Siphonobacter curvatus: one gene and its partner. The protein of the gene in region 1 interacts with the protein of each later gene in a pairwise test. Links are inferred from orthologs where the notes say so. Each region holds a gene or a part of one and is shown in the gene's direction. Other genes may lie near its edges. The genes, in order: C5O19_RS23760 and def.

The links.
Region 2: the proteins of C5O19_RS23760 (region 1) and def interact in binary tests that used the Escherichia coli proteins (3 or more experiments, as listed by UniProt). The link is inferred for Siphonobacter curvatus from one-to-one orthologs.

Annotation. Positions count from the first base shown.
Region 1 is NZ_PTRA01000008.1:25,013-33,147, reverse strand. The notes cover bases 1,941-4,912. They hold C5O19_RS23760 (aspartate-semialdehyde dehydrogenase), read left to right. Parts: upstream 1,941-2,916; coding sequence 2,917-3,909; downstream 3,910-4,912. Other genes in these bases: C5O19_RS23755 (hypothetical protein), read right to left, coding at 4,001-4,912; C5O19_RS23765 (5-formyltetrahydrofolate cyclo-ligase), read left to right, coding at 2,011-2,610. Also shown: C5O19_RS23780 (amino acid permease), read left to right, coding at 1-192; C5O19_RS23775 (thioredoxin family protein), read left to right, coding at 441-1,064; C5O19_RS23770 (outer membrane beta-barrel protein), read right to left, coding at 1,136-1,846; more of C5O19_RS23755, read right to left, coding at 4,913-4,918; excinuclease ABC subunit UvrB, read left to right, coding at 5,128-7,143; C5O19_RS23745 (winged helix-turn-helix transcriptional regulator), read right to left, coding at 7,216-7,632; C5O19_RS23740 (NAD(P)-dependent oxidoreductase), read left to right, coding at 7,733-8,135.
Region 2 is NZ_PTRA01000001.1:3,176,393-3,184,300, forward strand. What follows is about bases 2,370-5,114. They hold def (peptide deformylase), read left to right. Parts: upstream 2,370-3,323; coding sequence 3,324-3,905; downstream 3,906-5,114. Other genes in these bases: C5O19_RS13220 (hypothetical protein), read right to left, coding at 2,382-3,014; C5O19_RS13230 (hypothetical protein), read left to right, coding at 4,111-4,356; C5O19_RS13235 (hypothetical protein), read left to right, coding at 4,371-4,691; C5O19_RS13240 (DUF1207 domain-containing protein), read right to left, coding at 4,846-5,114. Also shown: C5O19_RS13210 (PfkB family carbohydrate kinase), read left to right, coding at 1-739; C5O19_RS13215 (amidohydrolase family protein), read right to left, coding at 832-2,259; more of C5O19_RS13240, read right to left, coding at 5,115-5,691; C5O19_RS13245 (dipeptidase), read right to left, coding at 5,748-7,106; glycerol-3-phosphate 1-O-acyltransferase PlsY, read right to left, coding at 7,300-7,908. UniProt on the Escherichia coli protein: Removes the formyl group from the N-terminal Met of newly synthesized proteins. Requires at least a dipeptide for an efficient rate of reaction. N-terminal L-methionine is a prerequisite for activity but the enzyme has broad specificity at other positions.

The DNA of each region.
Region 1 (8,135 bases):
GACCCGAATATCGAACGTCCTTTCAAAACACCTTTCTCGCCAGTCGTTCCGATTCTAGGTGCATTGACCTGTTTGCTGATGATCTACGGTTTAGGTCACGAAAACTGGATGCGTCTGATTGTCTGGATGGGTATCGGTCTGGTAATCTATTTCGGATACAGTGTTCGTCGCAGTAAACTGCAACGCAAATAAGTAGGATTGAAACGGGAAATCGAACCGTTTCATCCGAACAAAAATAAATGGGAGCGACGCAGATCATTCTGCGTCGCTCTTTTGTTATCCGGTTGAAAACCAAGTGTTCAAACCCGTTACACAAATAAATTCTGTTCACTATTCGTTATTCATCCGTACAAACACAATCTTGTACAACAAAACATCCGCCACTGTTTGCTTCGGCATCCTATTTTATGTATCTGACCACTATGAATACTATGTTACGTATGAAATCAATTGGGCTAATTTGGGCTCTCGTCTGGGCCTGGAACTTTGCAGGAGCAGCCGATAAACCTTTGGAGCAACGAGGATATAATATTGGGGAAGCCGTCGGCGACTTTCAGCTACGGAATGTGAATGGAAACACGGTACGTCTTTCAGACTTGAAAGCAAATAAAGGCGTAATCGTAGTTTTTACGACGAATCATTGTCCCTTTGCCAAAGCCTACGAAGACCGAATCATTGCTCTGGATATGAAGTACCGCTCGCAGGGATTTCCTGTCGTTGCCATCAATCCCAATGATCCGGCGGCCTACGAAGAAGATTCTTTTGAGAATATGAAAGCCCGGGCTTCGACCAAAGGGTATACCTTTCCGTATCTGCTCGATGATACCCAGAAAACGGCTAAAGCCTTCGGAGCTACCCGTACGCCACAAGTGTTTGTACTGCAGCGTCAGGGCGACAAATTCACCGTTCAGTACATTGGTACAATCGACGACAGCTCACAAGACCCTGGTAGCGTAACCCGACGGTACGTAGAAGATGCGGTGAATAATTTATTACAGGGAAAGCCCGTGATGTTAAACGTAACCAGACCCGTAGGCTGTGCCATTCAGTGGAAGGAAGCATAGGTAAACAAACCAACAAAAAGGCTCGCGACAAGCATCGCGAGCCTTTTTGTTGGAGCAAGAAATCAGAAAGCTTACAGGCGAATACCAAAGTTTACGGCACTTACCTGAGGCCCTTTGCCCGCTTCAAATACCTTATTCAAATCATATTCGGCGAATACCGTGCCTACACAACGGAAGCCTACGCTCATCCCTACGCCGTAACGGAAGTTATTCACAAAGTAGCGACCATGATCGCGGTCTTTGCTGCCCGACTGGGTTTTGGTTTTGGTATAGCTATCGAGTCGCATACCGGCATAGCCGCCTAAGCTAATGTGGCTCACGGCTCCTTTGCGGAATACGACCGTAGGCATAACGGGAATATTCAGATACGCGACGGTAAGTTTACTTTTAGCCAGGGGTACGTCAGAGTCCGTGAAAGCAACTTGTCCACCCGTAGTACTAATCACCCGGTTTCCTTCGAGCATAAAGTTATTCCAGCTTACTTCCAGACCCGTCTTCAACGCTAGGGCGGTCTTGGGTCCACTCACAATCCGGAAGCGGTGCATAGCACCCAGCGAAACAAAGCGGCTACCTAAGGGACGAAGCTCGTAACCATTGGTCGTTTGAGCATTTTTTCCGGCAAAGGTGTTGAGGCCTAGTGAAATTTCTAAGTCGCTTTTGTGAGCAGGTATCCAAGGTTTAGTCGTCGTGACGGGTAAAGTATCCGTACTGATTTGAGCAAAGGCGGATAAAGCAGCAGTAGATAAAGCGACAGTAGCGAAGGCAATCAATGAACGTTTCATGGCTATACAAGAATTAAGAGGTTCGTCAGTTGTTGGAAAGGAATCCGTATTTTCGAATTCAAAAAACAGATGAACGCCGCGAGCAGAAGGTGACGAAAACCCGTATGAAAGGAATTTTTTATGGAGGAAGGGTGAAAACAGCGGATGAATTCTAAAACGTAGCAATGACGAAAGCAGAAATACGACGGGAATTCCGGCAACGCCGACAGAAGCTGAGTGAAGCTGACCTACTTATCCACACTCGAGCGTTATCCAACGAGTTAATTCAATCGGATTTATTGAGAAATAGTAAGATTATACACGCCTTTTTGCCCATTCGTCGACAGAAGGAAGTGGACAACTATGTAGTTATTCACAATTTGCGTGAAAGTTATCCACATATCCACATTGCTGTTTCTCGATCCGACGCTCAGGCCCGTGAGATGGAGCACTATCGATATACGGATCAGACCGAAATCCTTGAAAATGAGTGGGGTATTCCGGAGCCCGTACCACAATTAGGGTTAAAAATTGCTCCTGAAGAACTGGATGCCGTATTAGTACCGCTCTTGGCTTTTGATCGACGAGGGTATCGAGTAGGGTATGGGATGGGCTTTTACGATCGTTTTCTGGCCCAGTGCCGACCAGATGTACTGAAAATAGGCCTTTCTTTCTTTGAACCGGTGGAAAGCATTATTGATGTGGATAACTTTGATATTCCCCTGACGGCTTGCGTTACGCCAAAGGGTATTTGGAGGTTTGAGCGAAGTAGAGAACTTTTATAAGTTGAGGTTCGTCAAAAGAAAAATAAAAAAATAAGGCTTCTGTTTTTTCAGTCTGTAAGAAACCCCTTACTTTGCGGCCAATTCGACAATTCGTCACAGTGAACACTAAGAAAATTAAATAGAACATTCGGAGTGAGCGGGGCCTCGACCCTCGTTTGCCAGAATTGTTTTGTCGGTTTTCTTCCCTTCACGGTGACGAATTTTTTTATGCCCATACCTCAACGCTGGCACGAAAATGGTTGTTGAGAATGAGCGGATTATAGACTCAGAATTCATTTTTCACCCTAATTTCTTTTTTACAAAACAATGAAAGTCGCTGTTGTTGGAGCCACCGGTCTTGTAGGTGGTGAGATGCTGAAAGTACTGGAAGAACGTAACTTCCCCATCACCGAACTCATCCCGGTCGCTTCCGAGCGGTCTGTTGGTAAAAAGGTGACCTTCAAGGGACAAGAATATACCGTAGTAAGTTTTGAGGACGCCATCGCTGCCAAGCCTGCCATTGCTATTTTTTCGGCGGGTGGTAGTACGTCATTGGAACTGGCTCCCAAGTTTGCCGAAGCTGGAATTTTCGTTATTGACAACTCTTCAGCCTGGCGGATGGACCCTACCAAAAAACTGGTAGTACCGGAGATCAACGCTCACACGCTGACGAAAGAAGATAAAATCATTGCCAATCCCAACTGCTCAACGATTCAGATGGTGGTGGTATTGAACCCCCTGCACCAGCAGTACAAAATCAAACGAGTAGTCGTTTCGACCTACCAGTCTGTTACGGGTACGGGTAAAGCTGCGGTAGATCAGTTGTTTGCCGAGCGTAAAGGCGATGACAGCGTGAAAAAAGTATATCCGCACCCCATCGACCTGAACGTACTGCCGCACATCGACGTATTCCTGGATAACGGTTATACGAAAGAAGAGATGAAGATGGTAAATGAAACCAAGAAAATCATGGGAGACGACTCCATCGCAGTAACGGCTACGACGGTACGTATTCCTACGATTGGCGGTCACTCGGAAGCCGTAAACATCGAGTTCGAAAACGATTTCGATCTGGAAGAAGTACGGGCTATCCTGGAAAAAGCTCCGGGCGTAGTCGTACAGGACGATCCGAAAAACCAGATTTACCCTATGCCGCTCACCGCTCACGGAAAAGACGATACCTTCGTGGGTCGTATCCGTCGGGATGAGTCGCAACCCAACACGCTCAACTTGTGGATTGTCGCTGACAACCTGCGGAAAGGTGCGGCTACGAACGCTGTTCAGATCGCTGAGTATCTGAATACGAACGAATTAGTATAACGTTTAAATTCGGATTATCAAACCCTGAAGGAATTCAGTGTAGATAGCCCCGGGTGAAACCGAGGCAACCGTACCAAAGAAAGCGAGCCGATTAGTACCGGTTCGCTTTCTTTTTTTGCTTGTAGCCTAAACGGTAATGATAGGAAAGATGGGTATTGGGTTTGGAATTAAAATACCCGAGGGTTACAGAAACGTTATGCTGATAATACTGATACGCAGCAACCAACTGACTAATGGTAAACCACCGGGAGGTGCCATAAGGAGCAGAGGAGGTTCCGATGCTGTACTTCATACTAAACGAACGATCTTTCGCTGGATCGGAGTTAAACACCATTTCTGTAGTAGCCGCAATAGTAAAAAGAGCAGGTTGGCGGGCAACAATCCAACGATCATACCCTGTACTATGGCCTGAATATTCTCTGCCTAAGCCGTTGTTAACGGTCTTTCTCGGGATGCGTTGACGGATTCTCGTTAATTCTCCGTACTCACGACTATACGCCATTTCAACGCCTAAAAACCGCCAATTTGTATTTCGCCCTAAAATGGCATTTAACTGAGCACTGCCGCGAAAGCCAAATCCATAAAATCCATAGTTACCCCGATAAATACTCGGTAACGGCTTATTAATGATATTACCTAAGGAATCTTTGGGGTATTCACTGAAAGAGCTATTGCCGATATAATATTGTCCCAAATATCCGAAAGCTCCATAGGAAATGGTCGCTGCATTCCAGCTATGGGCCCTACTAACCTGCAAAAGTCCTAGCCAATGACGATCTTGTGACTGGCCATTCTTAAATCCTTCGTGATATCCCTTTCCCCAAAGTGTTACGCCGCCCAAATAGGTTGCGGTATTCACACCGCTGTCCCGTGAGGCCAGCGGCTTAGGTTGATAAATTAGATCATGAGCATGTAGTCCGGCTCCCAAACGGTGATTGTAGATCGCCTGGCAGCTAAACAGGCAGGCAATAAAACAACAAAAAAAAACGATTCGGTAGAGATAAGACATGATGGATGTAGGCTAGGTTATAAAAGGAGTCGAAACTACGCGAAAGACCCTAAAAATTTCAAAATCGTTGGAATGGAAAGCATTTTTTAGACGTTACTGTCTGGATGGCCCCAACCTTCGGTTTCTGGTCATTTTTTAGTAGTTTCACTGATTCGAAACGGACCCACGTCCCTTCGGTTCATTCGCTTAACAAAGCCGCTCCGAACGCCATGAATTTTGAATTAACCTCTGAATACCAGCCCACGGGCGACCAACCCAAAGCCATTCAACAACTCATTGAAGGCATCCATCGGGATGAACCGGCCCAGGTACTCCTCGGGGTTACGGGATCGGGAAAGACCTTTACGGTAGCCAATGTGATCAAGGAGATTAATCGTCCTACCTTAATTCTTAGTCACAATAAAACGCTGGCGGCTCAGCTGTATGGGGAGTTCAAGCAATTCTTCCCAAATAACGCTGTCGAGTACTTCATTAGTTATTACGACTACTACCAGCCCGAAGCCTACATTGCTACGACCAATACATACATCGAAAAAGATCTGGCAATCAACCAGGAGATCGATAAGCTACGGCTTTCGGCAACCTCGGCTCTGATGTCCGGACGACGGGATGTGATTGTAGTGGCTTCGGTATCCTGTATCTATGGTATGGGAAACCCCGATGAGTTTCGTAGAAGCATCATGCGGGTGGGCGTCGGTGAAATCTATTCCCGAAATCAGTTTCTGTACCGACTGGTAGAAATTCTGTATTCACGAACGGAGGCTGAATTTACCCGGGGAACCTTCCGCGTAAAAGGAGATACGGTAGATGTACACCTTCCGTACGCGGAATTTGGATACCGCTTTGTGTTCTTTGGGGATGAAATTGAAGCCATTCACCGGATTAATCCGCAAACCGGAAAGAAAATCGGGGAAGAGAACCGGGTTTCTATTTTTCCTGCCAACCTGTTCGTAACCGGAAAAGACACGCTGGCCCGGGCCATGCACGAAATCCAGGACGATATGGTCGAGCAAATTAAATTCTTCGAGAAAGAATTTCGCTTGCAGGAAGCCGACCGAATCAAGCAACGTACGGAGTTTGACATGGAAATGATGCGGGAGCTGGGGTACTGTTCGGGAATTGAGAACTACTCGCGGTATTTCGACCGCCGCCTGCCCGGCCAGCGACCCTTCTGCTTGCTGGACTTCTTCCCGGAAGATTATTTGATGGTAATTGATGAAAGTCACGTAACCGTACCGCAGATTCGGGCGATGTGGGGCGGTGACCGCTCCCGCAAAGAAGCCCTGGTGGATTACGGATTCCGGTTGCCGAGTGCGCTGGATAACCGACCGCTGACTTTTCAGGAGTTTGAAGGTATGGCTCCGCAAACGATTTATGTATCTGCAACGCCCGCTGATTATGAGTTGCGGCGGAGTGAAGGGGTCGTCGTCGAGCAGATCATTCGGCCGACGGGATTATTGGATCCTGAAATTGAAGTACGGCCCAGTATCAATCAGATTGACGACTTGCTGGATGAAATCCACGACCGTATTCGCCGGGAAGAACGCGTACTGGTTACGACGCTTACGAAGCGGATGGCTGAAGAACTTTCCAAATATCTGGATCGGGTTGGCGTAAGGTGCCGGTATATTCACTCGGAAGTTAAAACCCTTGAGCGGGTGGAAATTCTTCGTGAGCTACGACTGGGAATCTTCGACGTACTGGTGGGAGTAAACTTACTTCGGGAAGGGCTGGATTTACCGGAAGTATCGCTGGTAGCCATTATGGATGCGGACAAGGAAGGATTCTTACGGGACATTCGTTCGCTGATCCAAACCATTGGCCGGGCCGCCCGGAATGACCGCGGTAAGGTGCTCATGTACGCTGATCGCATTACGGGTTCCATGGAAAAAGCCATCAATGAAACGTCGCGACGACGGGCCCTGCAAATGGAGTACAATGCCGACCACGGGATTACGCCGCGTACCGTTCGTAAGTCGAAAGAAGCCATCATGGAGCAAACCAGCGTGGCGGATGTGATGGGTAAACCAACGAAGAAATACTACGTGGAACCCCAGGAACTTTCGCTGGCCGCTGACCCGGTCATGGCGTACATGGACAAAGATGCCATCAACGAACGCATCAAGCAAGTACAAAAGGAAATGGAGCAGGCCGCCAAGGAGCTGGACTTCCTCAACGCTGCCAAACTTCGGGATGAAATGATGAGTTTGAAGAAGATGTTGTAAGTTTATACAATGCATAAAAGAGAAACGGCTCGGAAGTCTTAAGATTTCCGAGCCGTTATTGTACATGAGTCCCTAATTCTTCGAATACCGACTGCGGGCCTTTACAATTTCTGCCTTATACATATTGGCCCATTCGGCCAGATCAATCATGCGTTGGAGTAAGCTTTCGCCCAAAGCCGTAAGCTGATATTCCACCCGGGGCGGAACTTCGGCGTAGATATGACGCTGAACCAGTCCATCTTCCTCCAGACTTCGCAGCGTAACCGTCAACATTCGCTGCGAAATATCACCAATCTGAGCTTTCAATTCATTAAAACGGAGCTTACCTGAATTGCCTAAGTGTATGATGGTTAGGTAAGACCACTTGTCGCCAATGCGATCCAGAATACCGCGAACGGGGCATACTCCTAAATCGTCGGTCTTGCTGAAAATTTTTTCTATCTTTTCCTGAACAGGAGTTGCCTGACTATCAACAATAGTTACTGTCATGTGCCTTAGTTATTGAAAAATGCCTTCTTGTTACGTAAAAACCCTTGATTTACTTTTGAGTTATTAAAAGTAACTAAGGAAACAAAAATAACTAATTGCTATGAAAATTGCACTGATTGGAGCAAGCGGTTTTGTCGGAACAGCCGTATTGTCGGAAGCTTTGAACCGGGGACACCAAGTAACGGCGATTGCTCGTAACCTCGAAAAAATTACGAATACTTCAGATGATCTCATCCTCAAGACGGGGGATGTAATGGATTCAGCGGAAGTACAGCAACTTGTGGCTGGAACCGACGCCGTAGTAAGTGCCTTTAATGCGGGTTGGACAAACCCTAATCTGTACGATGACTTTCTGAAAGGATCACAGGCCATTCTCGACGGTACGAAAGCTGCGGGTGTACCCCGTTTACTCGTAGTAGGTGGAGCCGGAAGTTTATACGCCGCTCCGGGCCTGCAATTGGTAGATACGCCTCAGTTTCCAGCGGACTGGAAAGCAGGAGCAA
Region 2 (7,908 bases), on another replicon or contig:
ACTGCTGCAAAATCAGGGTGTTGATACGGAAGGTTTGCAAGTGAAGGCAGGAGAAAAATCCTTCTTCTGGTCGGGCAAGTATCATAACGATATGAACACCCGCGATACGCTGGTGACCGAGCTAAACGTACTAGCTGACTTTGATCCCATTATTCCCGAATCGTACCAGAATTGCGAATACCTGATGCTGGGCAACCTGACCCCTCAGGTACAAATGACGGTATTGGATCGTCTGAAAAAGCGTCCGAAACTCGTGGTACTCGATACCATGAATTTCTGGATGAACGTGGCGATGGATGATCTTAAAAAGGTTATCCAACGTATCGACGTGCTGAGTATCAATGATGAAGAAGCTCGTCAGCTTTCCGGTGAATACAGCTTACGCAAAGCTGCGAAAATTATTATGGCGATGGGACCCAGTACGCTGATCATCAAAAAAGGCGAACACGGAGCCCTGTTGTTCCAAGGCGAAGAAATTTTCTTTGCTCCGGCCCTGCCGCTGGAAGAAGTCTTCGATCCAACCGGAGCGGGCGATACCTTCGCGGGTGGTTTCATCGGCTACCTCGCCGCTACTAATGACACCAGCTTTGAAAACATGAAGCGGGCGATCATTTACGGGTCAGCCCTGGCTTCCTTCTGCGTAGAGAAATTTGGTACTGAACGGCTGCTCGGCCTTTCCAAAGAAGAGGTAGATGCTCGCGTACAGGAGTTCGTAAAACTGTCAGGATTTACGGTATAATGCAATGATCGAATGCGTGAATGATAGAATGCGTGAGTGATTTTCTATAATCCTTATTCACTCAATCTATCATTCATTCATTCAAATGAATATCAAGCCCTTCGCCCCGAGTTCCGAATGGGCAGGCCATATTCGGCCAGAATTTTTCCCTCCTGATAGGCTACTTTTCCATTTAGAATGACGGCTTTGATTCCTGCCGAATCGGTATTGGGATTTTCAACGGTAGCCAGGCCCTGTACGGTTTTCGGATTAAAAATCGTCAGATCGGCGATGGCCCCTTCTTTGATTTCACCCCGATTCTGTACGGCCCGACGAATCAAATCCGCGGGCATACTCGTCAGCTTTGGTAACATCTTTTCCAGCGGCATACCAATCGCCTGAGCGTGTTGTAGAGCCGTGGCAAAACAGCCGGCTCCACGCGGGTGCGAGTTAGCGGCTTCCAATGAAGCAATTCCTCCGTCTGATCCAATCATACAGAAATCCGTTTGCAAGGCCAGATCTATCGTCGTATCAAAGGGCATAGCTCCTTCGGGTACAGCTACCAGATAGCCGGGGTGTTGACGGTAGTACTGAAAGGATTTCTTACTGATTCGTTCCTGAGTACCCACCAGTCGCAGATCGTCATACGCTAAGTTGTACCGCTCTTGCCACCCGTCGTCAAAGCGTTTGGAATGCAGGTACGTAGCCCAGTAACTATAGGGATATACGCAGGTGGTAATGTCCAATCCCAACTGCCGGGCCTCGTGAATCAAATCCAGAGCTTCAGCCATGTGAAAAGTCCCGCCCGTGGAGTGCAGGTGATCGATATGCATCCGGACGCCCGTCTCCCGGGCCAGGCGAATGGCTTCTTTTACACCATCCAGTTCATGTTCTTTATCCGAATACCGTAGGTGCAAAAACATCGGGCGTTCGTACCGCCTAGCGAGTTGGGCATACGCCTTCACTTCCTCGTAAGGTGTGGGTTGATATTCCAAACTATGCGATACGCTTAAGGCTCCTTCCGCCAGCATTTTTTCTACGTGCTTGAGTCGGTGCGGCAAATCTGCGGCGAGTCGAATTCCCATCACGTAAATGCCTACGCCGTAATTGGTATAATGCGGTTTTGGATCAAAAAAGCGGTGGTATTCTTCCGGATTTTCCCGTCCACCGTGTAGCTGCAGGGTTGTGGTTACGCCATCGGTTAATTTGAAGCGTTCGAAGACGTGGTAATCATTCGTTAGGTTTTTCGGTCCATCGGCTAAAATATCAACAAAACCCGGACTGACTACGTGTTGGCTGGCGTCAATCACCTGCGTGCCCTGCAGCTCCAGCGGACTTAGGTGTAATAACCCGTCTTCAGTAATGCCTACGTTTAGCGGCTGCAGTTTGCCTTCCGTAAAAACAGAACCCTTCTGAATGACCAGGGAGAAAACCCGCTCCTGAACTGGCGAAGCTTTTACCCAGGTTTTAGTGAAACCCCAGCCGCCCAACAAAGCAACGGAGCTTAGCGAAAGATGGCTTAAGGCCTTCCGACGATTCATAAATTATACAATGGAGAATAAAAATTCAAAAGTAAAAGACGGCTTTGGAATGACTTCTGCCCTTCAATCGTCCGTCCCCCAATCACTGACCTTTCCCTAGTACCTATCACTTTTAGCTAACGCTAGTACTGCGTTAATTCTTTTAATTTTAAAGACTGGGCTACCTCTTTGACAAAATCCGTGTTTTCCTGATTCGTCGCGGAAACCTGCACCAGGAAGCGTTCGCCCACACTAACGGTTACTTTAGCCTGTTTACCCTTCTTGTAGAATTCTTCGTAGCCCCTTACGGATTCGATACCCGTCGCCCAGCTTTTGGTGATCTGATTTTCGTTTTCGATCTCCATTCCTGAAGACATCGCTACAGTAGCCATGCTTAGCAAAGCCGCCGAAGCGTTGTAGTCGGCCAGCTCAATCTTCACTTCTGAATCCTCGCCCTTTTTGTATTTTAGTTCGTAAGAGGAATACGAAAAGCCTTCGTTGTTGGTTGTTTGGCCCGAGGGTTCGCCATCTGTTTCGTATCCTGCTACTGCCGTAGGCATAAACTGGGCTAAAGTTCGAAACGGCAGGGCTAGGGTGTCTCCTTTGGCCCGACGTTCTTCTACCTTTTTGTTAATCGCCTCCGTTCCTTCGCTTACGTTCCGGGCGGCCTGGGTCATCTGCTGGTAACCGTCTGCGGTTTCTTTGGCGGCACTCACCCATCCGCACGATGTAACGATTCCACTCAACAGGAGAAAAAGTATAGCATTGGTTTTCATGATTTGCTTGAATACAATTGGTTGAACGATTAAATACGATGGAAAATTAGCTCGTCCATGACCTGTTGTACCAGCGGTGTTGGGATGAATTGCCAATACAGCGTGATGAACTGTTCATACACGCAGCCAGACGAAAAGGCAGTAAGTATCAGCTAAGTCGAAGGATGGATACGGACGGGAAACACTAGCAGAAAAAAGTCAACGGACGGGATAATGACGCTGGCGTTCGGAAAAGCCGCCAGCTTTCACGAATTTTGTCTTTTCATTCTCAACAAACCGCGAACGTAAGCGGATTACTTTTCAGAGATTATGATTTTACCCATCGTCGCCTACGGTGATCCGGTGTTACGGAAGGAAGCCGTCGACATTCAAAAAGATACAGATCTCGACCTGCAAGCATTGGTCGATAATATGTTTGAAACGATGTACAAAGCCTCGGGTGTCGGACTGGCCGCCCCGCAGGTAGGCATGAGCCTGCGTTTGTTCGTCGTAGACGGTACGCCGATCATCGACGGAGAAGAGGAAGACAGTGAAGATTTTGATCCGAGTCTGGTAGGTTTTAAAAAGGCGTTCATCAATCCCGAAATTCTGGAAGAAGATGGCGAAGAGTGGGCCTACGAAGAAGGCTGTTTATCCATTCCGGGTATTCGTTCGGACGTGAGTCGCCCGGAGCGGGTCAAGATTAAATACTACGATCTGGACTGGAACGAGCACATTGACGAGTACGATGGGATTGCCGCCCGGATCATCCAGCACGAGTACGATCACATTGAAGGCATCCTGTTCACCGATCACCTGCCTCCGCTGAAGCGTACCCTGCTTAAGAAGAAACTTTCCAACATCACGAAAGGAGAAGTGCGGGTGGATTACAAAATGAAATTCCCCAAGTAGTCCACGGATTCATTCCCCTGAGTATTGACATTCTGTAGGCATCCCGGAAGTTTAAACTTTCGGGATGTTTTGTTTTTAAACCTTTTCGTATTTACTCTTCGGTAAGGGAAAACCTCTAACCTTGAATATAAATTCAGGCTTGTAGGCACAGGGTTTTACTCGATTGCATCCAGAACGAAACGTATCACCTTATTTCTCTTTTCGCATGGCAAGCCTGCAAAACATGGTCGAAGAAATCTTAGGCATTCAGGAAAAAATTTTAACACCGGAGGGTAAAAAGCCAGAGGTAGCCGAAGCTCTGGATGCCCGTTTTAATGAATTACAGGCCCAACTCGATCCACTCGTTGAGCCAGGTCCTCCCTTTCAGACGATTACAGTCAATGGAATCGACTACGAACTCAAAAAATTGGATCATTACGTAAACATTGAGCCAGTAACTGGCGTCTCCTAACTTATTTATTTACTATGCCCCGTTACGAATTCACGGCCTGCACGCCGGTTGATACCCAAGGCTCAGGTACGCACTTGATTTTTACCTATAAAAGTCTGTCTGGTGATCCCGGTCATGAACGAAATATTCAGATTATCGATCCGGACCGTTCTACTACGGACGAAGTTCATTCGCAACAACTCTTCACGGAGGTGATTAATTTTATGAAAAATTATTGGGAGAAGAGTATTCAGATTCCCGAGAGTAACTATGAAATTCATTTGAGCGAAAGTCCGCTTCTGGAAGGAAAACAAGGCCCTACAACCTGGCAGGGATTCGTGCTGGATCTAGAGTAGTTGATAGTATTGCATGGGGGGTACCCATAGTTACTGTTATTGAACCCCTTCGGGGTTGGTAGGCTACCAACCCCGAAGGGGTTCAATATGATTAATCCCGTATGCAATGCGGCGTAAAAAATGCGGGATAAACTTTGAATACAGCAACTACCGACTAAAATGGATTCAGGAAGAATCCTACGCCTATCCAGTTGTTGATAGTTTGCTCAAACGTGCTGTAAGGCAGAGGACCGTGAAAAGCTTGTACAGCCAGACTTAGTGGATTTCGTTCGATCACTCCTAATTCAATTCCCACTGCCGCGGTTACCCCCGGATGAAAGTTCGTTTGTTCGATCATCCGAACATCCACCCCTGCCCACCAGCGAAGTTTCTCCCGATTCGGTTGCTTCCAGACCGTACCGATTTGCGTATACAACCGCTTCCGCTCCGAAGCGGGTCGCAGCCCGATGCCAAGGCCTCCGTACAAGCGTACACTCGTCCACTGATACGCGTACAAAGCATCCACCTGTTCGTAATTGACGGCGTTAGGCAAAAAGTAATTGATCTGATTTCGCACTAGATAATCGTCCCCCAAATGCGACGAGAGGTGATAGACTCGCAATCGCCAGCTGGCATTTCCCCGCTTCAAATTATAAAGCAACCCTACGCGAAAATCGACATTGAACAGATAGCGACGGAATTTATCTTCCTGACTATCGTGAAACATCTCAAACTGGGTATTGGCTACGACGTCCAGAGCCAGTTCGGAAGCCCGACGTTCGTCCCGACTCCAGCGAAAAAAGCCTTTCTGAAAACCAATGGAAAAAGGAGCGAAAAGCCCATCCTTGCTTACCCCTTCTTCCATACGCCGCAACAGGGAGGCACTGGTTTTAGCTTCCAGCGGATCGAGCACGATCGGTTCAAATAAATGGCCCTTGGGCAGAAATTCCGTTTTAGTTTGAGCCTGAACTCCGGAAATTAGCAGGAAGCCTAGCCCCAGAAGGGTAAAGATCGAACGCATGGCGGTATGAAAAAACCGGAGCGTTCAGTGAGAAGCTCCGGTTTTTGAATGAATGATCAGGATAAAGCCGTGAAGTGCTTGAAAAACAAAGGAATGGTTTCGATTCCCTTATAGAAGTTGAACAAACCGTAGTGCTCGTTGGGCGAGTGAATGGAATCCGAATCCAGACCAAAGCCCATTAATACTGTTTTTAGACCGAGTTCTTTTTCAAACAAAGCCACGATGGGAATACTACCACCGCCGCGAGTCGGTACGGGTTTCTTGCCAAAACTTTCCGTGAGAGCGGCCTCGGCTGCTTTATAGGCCGCCGATTCCAGGGGCGTCAGGTACGGTTGACCACCGTGGTGGGGCGTTACCGTCACTTTCACTGACTTGGGAGCAATGCTCTGGAAATGAGCAGCGAACAAATCCGTAATCTTATTCCAGTCCTGATTAGGCACCAAACGCATGGAAATTTTAGCGTAAGCTTTAGACGGCAGTACCGTTTTTGCTCCCTCGCCAATATAACCACCCCAAATGCCGTTGCAATCGAGCGTTGGACGAATACTGGCCCGCTCCCGGGTTGTAAATCCAGCTTCTCCCTGCACGTCGTCGATTGCCAGATCAGCCTTGTATTCTTCAAGATTGAACGGAGCCGATTCCAGCATTTCACGCTCTTCCGCCGATAATTCTACGACATCATCATAAAAATTCGGAATCGTGATATGACCGTTTTCATCGTGCAGACTGGCAATCATTTTAGCCAGCGTATTGATCGGGTTGGCTACGGCTCCTCCGTATACGCCCGAGTGAAGGTCACGGTTTGGCCCGGTTACCTCTACTTCCACGTAGCTTAGTCCACGTAAGCCCGTATCAATGGACGGCGTATCGTTGGCAATCATCGCCGTATCCGAAATCAGAATCACATCAGCCTTTAGTTTTTCACGGTTCTGGCTAACGAAGGAGCCTAAGTTATTGGAACCTACCTCTTCTTCGCCTTCAATCATGAATTTCACGTTACAGGGCAGCGAATCCGTAGCCATCATGGCTTCAAATGCTTTCACGTGCATGAAAAACTGGCCTTTATCATCGGCTGAACCCCGGGCATAGATTTTCTCGTCTTTGATGACAGGTTCAAACGGTGGTGACGTCCAAAGTTCCAGCGGATCGGCCGGCTGAACGTCGTAGTGACCATAAATAAGTACCGTTGGTTTGCTCGGATCAATGATCTTTTCTCCGTATACAATCGGATGACCAGCGGTTTCGTGCAGCTCGGCTACATCCGCTCCGGCTTTGGCTAAACTTTCCCGAACGTACTCGGCAGCCTGCCGTACATCACCTTTGAATTTTGAATCTGCACTAACGGAAGGAATCCGTAACAATTCCAGCAGTTCTTCGAGAAAGCGGCCCTTATTAGCCTCTAAGTAATCTTGCATAGTGTAGCATGTTGAATGAAAGGACTTGTTCTCTTTCCGCCAGCCCGGTTTGAACACCAACCCGGTCGGATCCGTCCTGACTGATTTTGCAAAAGTAAACAAAGCTCGTACGTGGCAGCGAACCAAAGGCAAAAAGAAAAACCCGGAACCTGAGGCTCCGGGTTAAGAAAAAGGTACGAGTAAAACCGAAGTATTAACGACTCCGACGACGACCGATGGGGATACGAGCTTCCTCGCCCCGCAGTAATCGACCAATATTTTTATGGTGCGTATACACAATTAATCCAAACAGAATAAATCCAAAGATCACCAGGAGATTATGTTCCGGACCAAACAGGTTAAACACCATCATGAGGGGGAACGCCAGCGTAGCAACAATGGAACTCAGCGAAATGTACCGCGACGAAAGCATCACCAGTATGAAAACCAGAATACAAACGCCAGCCGCTTCCGGGTGAATGCTAAGTACCATACCCAGCAAGGTAGCAACCCCTTTCCCGCCTTTAAAACGGGCAAAAACGGGAAACAAGTGGCCAATGACCGCGATAATTCCGAAGGCAAGCTTCATAGGTACCCGTTCATCCAGCGTAATTTCATTCAAGTAGAACAGAATGAGAGCCAAGTTCGCTGCTAACCATCCTTTCAAAACGTCAATGAGCAGCACAATCGTACCTGCTTTTTTGCCTAAAGTGCGGAAAGTATTGGTTGCTCCGGCATTGCCGCTTCCGTGCTCACGAACATCGATTCCAAAGAAAGCCTGTCCGTACCAAACGGACGTAGGGACTGAACCTAAAAGATAGGC